Regions from separate parts of the Streptomyces sp. NPDC088747 genome, predicted to be linked through region 1. Evidence: riboswitches for the same ligand, from Rfam matches in the RefSeq annotation. Region 1 holds a riboswitch; the other holds the start of a gene.
What was found. Region 1 has a riboswitch for cyclic di-AMP ahead of ACIP79_RS03725 (C40 family peptidase). Riboswitches for the same ligand answer to the same signal wherever they lie in the genome.
Positions count from the first base shown of each region.

Region 2: linked by a shared signal. The riboswitch ahead of ACIP79_RS40670 (LysM peptidoglycan-binding domain-containing protein) and the one ahead of ACIP79_RS03725 (C40 family peptidase) in region 1 are both predicted to bind cyclic di-AMP.

Region 1 is NZ_JBIVKZ010000001.1:746,341-748,794, forward strand. It holds partial or broken gene ACIP79_RS03715 (ATP-dependent Clp protease proteolytic subunit) at 1-128, shown strand, start outside; gene ACIP79_RS03720 (hypothetical protein) at 136-444, shown strand; cyclic di-AMP (ydaO/yuaA leader) riboswitch at 904-1,069, shown strand; gene ACIP79_RS03725 (C40 family peptidase) at 1,072-1,545, shown strand; gene ACIP79_RS03730 (ATP-binding protein) at 1,817-2,275, opposite strand.
Region 2 is NZ_JBIVKZ010000026.1:142,941-145,394, reverse strand. It holds gene ACIP79_RS40675 (hypothetical protein) at 1-81, opposite strand, end outside; gene ACIP79_RS40670 (LysM peptidoglycan-binding domain-containing protein) at 256-996, opposite strand; cyclic di-AMP (ydaO/yuaA leader) riboswitch at 1,001-1,151, opposite strand; gene ACIP79_RS40665 (CocE/NonD family hydrolase) at 1,512-2,454, opposite strand, start outside.

The sequences.
Region 1 (2,454 bases):
CGGAGCGGGTCGCCGCGGACATCGAGCGGGACAAGATGCTGGACGCGCCGGCGGCGCTGGCGTACGGACTGGTCGACGGGATCATCCCGAGCCGCAAGGCTCGCCGGCCCGCACCCGGCGCGAGGTGAGCGGCCGGTGATCCCACCCGAACTCCCTCCGCTGCCCGCGCTGACGCGCGCGGAAGCGGAGCTGATCGACCGTTACCTGGACGTGGTCGACCTGCTCGGCCGCATCAACCCGGCCCGCGCCGGGGACACCTACCGGGGCCTGCGGGCCGCCCAGGCGCTGGTGGTCAAGGCGACGGCACTCCGGGACGCCCTCACGGTGATGCACCAGCGGGGCGAGAGCGAGGTGCACGCCCGGACCCTGGCACAGGCCCTGCGCGTCCTCGACGGCGAACGGCGGGCGGCCCGGGTCGCCCTGCCGCCGGGCTCCGAGGACTGACACGCCCGCGCCGAGACCCTTGACACCTCGGCACGTGGACCGTTGCCCTGCCGACCGCTGGACCATCGCCCGGCGGCACCTGGAACGCTGACACCCCGGCACCTGAGCGCCCGGTTTCGACGCCCTCGCGAAACGTCCGCCCGGCGGTTCAAACGGACCAGATGACGTACCCCCGGTTGGCGTAGACGCGGGTCCTTCCGACGACCCGGAGAAGTTGCGCAACGCGCGTAGCGCGGATGGCGACTTGAGCCCTCCGTCGCTGGTACGGGCGTCGTCGAGCCCCTGGACACTCGCTCGAACGGCGGGTGTCCACCCGAACGGGTGAGTGGTGAGTAAGCCCACAAACCACCGCTTCCGCTCGGATTTTCAGACATCCATGCGTGAAGATCCCTTCCGACGACAAGCCCCCGCCGCAGCGGCGGGGCGGTCCGGGCGGACGCCGAGTCCTGCCGCCGCCCGGATGACCGGTCGACAGATGTGCATCGGCAGGAGTGGAGGACCCAGCACGACGGTCCGCCGGAGCGATCCGGGCGGTCCTTGGGGTGAAGCCGCAGTACGCGGCCGGGCTACTTCGCCAGCCCGAATCCGACAGGTCATCCTTCACAGGCGGCTGACGAAGGGTTGCGCATGACTGCGCTCAATCGTGTCCCGTCGCTGTGGACGAGGGCCGGGACGGCCTCGGCTCTCACCATCGCCGCCGTGGGCGGCAGCCTCGTGGTCCCCGGTGTCGCTTCCGACGCCGCGGCGGCCACCCCGGCGACGAAGGCACTTCAGGTCGCGGCTTCCAAGAAGGGCGCCCCGTACAAGTACGGAGCCGCCGGCCCGCGCCGCTTCGACTGCTCCGGGCTCACGCTCTACTCGTTCAAGAAGGCGGGCAAGAAGCTGCCTCGTACGGCCGCGGCCCAGTACAACAAGACGCACCATGTCTCCGCGTCGAAGCGCAAGGCCGGAGACCTCGTCTTCTTCCACTCGGGCCGGAGCGTGTACCACGTCGGCATCTACGCCGGGAAAGGGAAGATCTGGCACTCCCCGAAGTCGGGGGAGGTTGTGAAGCTCCAGAAGATCTGGACGAGGAGCGTCTGGTACGGCCGGGTCAGCTGACCTGTCCGTGGGGCGGCGGCGGCGCGCTGTGCCGCCGCCGCCCCACGGGAAGCCTCTTCACACGGCACAGCACGCCCTCTACGTCGCCACACTCCCCCGCGTGCTCCTGGCGGCCGTCCTCATCAGGGTGCGGGCACACCGGCCGTCTGCGGCCCGTCCCGCCCTCACAGCCCTCACAGCCCTCGGAGAGTGAGCCAGGCCCAGTGCCGTGGCCCCCCGCGCGGCCCGTCCGAGACGCGTCCCGGAACTCCCGCCGCCGCCGGACGACGCCTCAGGACTCCTGCGGCCCCCCGGCGGACACCGGCTCGACCAGTGCCGTCCAGGGCAGTTCCACGGAGATCGTCTTGCCGCCTTCACGGGTGGGCCGGACGGTGAGCCTGCCGCCGCACTCGGCGGTCAGCCAGCGGATGATCACCATCCCGCGGCCGTTGTCCTGCTGGACGGCCGCGGGCAGTCGTTTGGGGAAACGCGGGTGGCTGTCCGTGACGCCGAGGCGCAGGTGTTCGTCCCGTTCGAGGCGGACGTCCACTCGGAAGGTGGGGGACTGCCCGAACGTGTGCTGTACGGCGTTGGTGGCCAGCTCGGACACGATCAGGCGTACGGTGTCGGCGACTTCGGAGTCCCCCGGCACGCCCCATTCCGCCAGCACTTCGGCGACGAAATTCCGGGCCGTGGAGACCGAGGCTGGATCGCTCGGCAGAGTGACGGATGCTTCCTGATGGTCTGCCATGGCGCGGTCGTCCCTTTCCCACGGGACCGGGGCCCGACACGGAGCGGATGGTTCGAGTACGGTCCCGGACTGGTGCTTCGCGCCAGACTGCCATTACCAGGCCGGTCACGGGTGCGATCCACCGAGATATGCATATATCTGTCGCTCGAAGCGGTGAACTCTGCGACGGAGGACCGTAT
Region 2 (2,454 bases), on a different contig from region 1:
CATGGAAGGCGGCACGGCGAACTCGCGCACGCGCGGCCAGAAGGAAAAGCGGGAGTCCCCATTCGCGTCCTGAGTGAGCATCAGCACTCACCTTGCGCGGATGGGACCCCCAATCTACGAACGGTTTGAGTCGTCATCGAGGGGAGCGTAACGCCCCCGACCGCGAACAGTCACCCGATATTCGGCGGCAGCCACGGCCGCACGGCCGCTCAGCGGCCCAGCCGAATCCCCCCGAAGACCGCCGAAACCGCCGACTCAGTAAGCCCCGTTGACGTTGTCGATCGAGCCGTACTTCGCCGCGGCGTAGTTGCAGGCGGCGGTGATGTTCGCGACCGGGTCGTAGGGGTCCGTCGAGGTGCCGGCCACGTGGTACGCGGTGAAGGTCGGGTCGATGACCTGGAGCAGGCCCTTGGAGGGGGTACCGGCGGCGGCGTTGGAGTCCCAGTTGTTGATGGCGACGGGGTTGCCCGCGGACTCGCGGATGATGTTGCGGTAGATGCCGTCGTAGCTGCCGGGAATCCCCTTCTCGGCCATGATGGCCAGGGATTCCTTGATCCAGCCGTCGAGGTCGTCGGTGTACGTCGCGGAGGTCGCCGCGGACTTCGTGGCGGTCTCGGCGGCGGCCTGGGTCGTCTTCGTCGCCTTCGTGCCCACGGTCAAGGTGGTGCCCGGCCGAAGCATCATCGGGTCGGAGCCGATGACCGCGGCGTTGGCCTTGTAGAGCGTCTGCCAGGTGCCGCCCGTGGTGCGCTCCCGCGCGATCTTGGACAGTGTGTCGCCCGAGACGACCTTGTACGTGACCAGCTTGACGTCGGGGACGGCGGCCGGAGCGGCCTTCGTCGCCGCGGTCGCCTGGGCCGGCACGGCGGTGGTGGCGGCGTGTGCGCCGGTCGCGGTCACCAGGGGGAGCACGAGCGCGGCTCCGCCCGTTCCGGCGGCGACGACGCCGCGGGTGAGGTGGCTGGTCCTGGGACGGCGGTGCTTGCCTGCGGGCATGACGAATTCCTCTCCGTCGCCTGCGAGGTGAGCTGTCGGGTTCGGGCGGGAGCTGCCCGGCCGCATGGGTGGGTGCGGCTTCACCCCGAGCCGATCCGTGTCCGAATCGGCGGCTTACCTGGGTCCCCCGCTCCTGCCGTGAGCGTGTGTGGATGGGTGGGGTCCGGGCGGCGGCAGGATTCGGCGTTCCGCCTGGATCGACGTGAACGTATGCGAGAGCACATGTCCGGAACAAGGCCAGATTTGCCGGTGTAGATCACTTTCGCCTCGGCATACGGCAGGGTTAATCGCCCGATTGTGCCGGAATGTGAAACTCAACTTGCCTTTAGCGAACGGCTAATTGTGCGACGGTCCGAGAGGGCGATCTTGTCCGGACGTGACCCATTTCACGCGACCAAGCAGGAACAAAGCGGCACTGCGTCCAATCTATTCACAATCCGGACACCGCTCTCGGAGCCCCGGGGGCAGGGAGCTGCCTACCTCTACCCCCACCTCTGCCCCCGGCCTCTGCCGCCCTATCCCGCCGTCCGCGGAATCCGCTTCTCCCAGGTCCGGTGGAAGACCACCGAGTCCCCGTCCCGGCAGATCACCTCGTTGAAGGTGATGAAGTCCTCAGCGTCGCAGGAGATTTCGGACGTGGTCGAGACCCGCGCGTCCCACGGCAGGTCCGGCCGGTGCAGGCGGATCGACCAGGTCGAACGGGCGCGGGCGGAGAGCGGGTCGGACTCGTTGATCGTGTACGTCTCCAACGCGTCCTCGGTGAACTCGAGACCGTCGGGATACACGCGGGTGCCGCCGTAACGGGGGTCGACCTCAAGTCGCCACTCGCCCTTGGCCACGTCCCGCACCACCAGTCGCTCGGGCCGGGGTTCGTCCAGGGTCGCGGGCACGACCACTCCCAGCGGCTCGGACTCCTCGGGTTCCTCGAAGGAGATGGGGAAGTCCGACTGCCGTTCCCGCAGCGGGAGTTCGAGGGCGCTGCCGTCCGGGTCGAGGGTGAGGCCCGCCTCGGAGCCCGGCTGGGGCCAGATCCAGGGCCAGTACGCGGAGGAGACGGAGAGGCGGATCCGGTGTCCGGGCGGGAAGGCGTAGCCGATGCCGTTCAGTTCGAGAACCACGTCCTCCGTGGTGCCCGGATTCCACGGGACCGTCAGATCGCGGCCGTGGCGCGCCGACAGGTTCAGCGCACCCCGGGTGACGAGTGTCGAGGAGCCGTCCGGAGCGACGTCGCACACGCGGGCGACGACCTGCCCGCGCGCGGCGTGCGAGGTGAGCCGCAACCGCACCTTCGGCCGGCCCAACACCCAGGTCTCCTCCGGGACTTCGAACTCGAAGCAGGCCGAGCGCCCGTCCTCCTCCTGCTGGTCGGGCGGCAGGTCCGCGTCGTTGCCGAAGGGGAAGAAGCGGCCCGCGTCCACACCGGTGTGCTGCGGCGAGCGGATCAGGACCGGTTTGCCC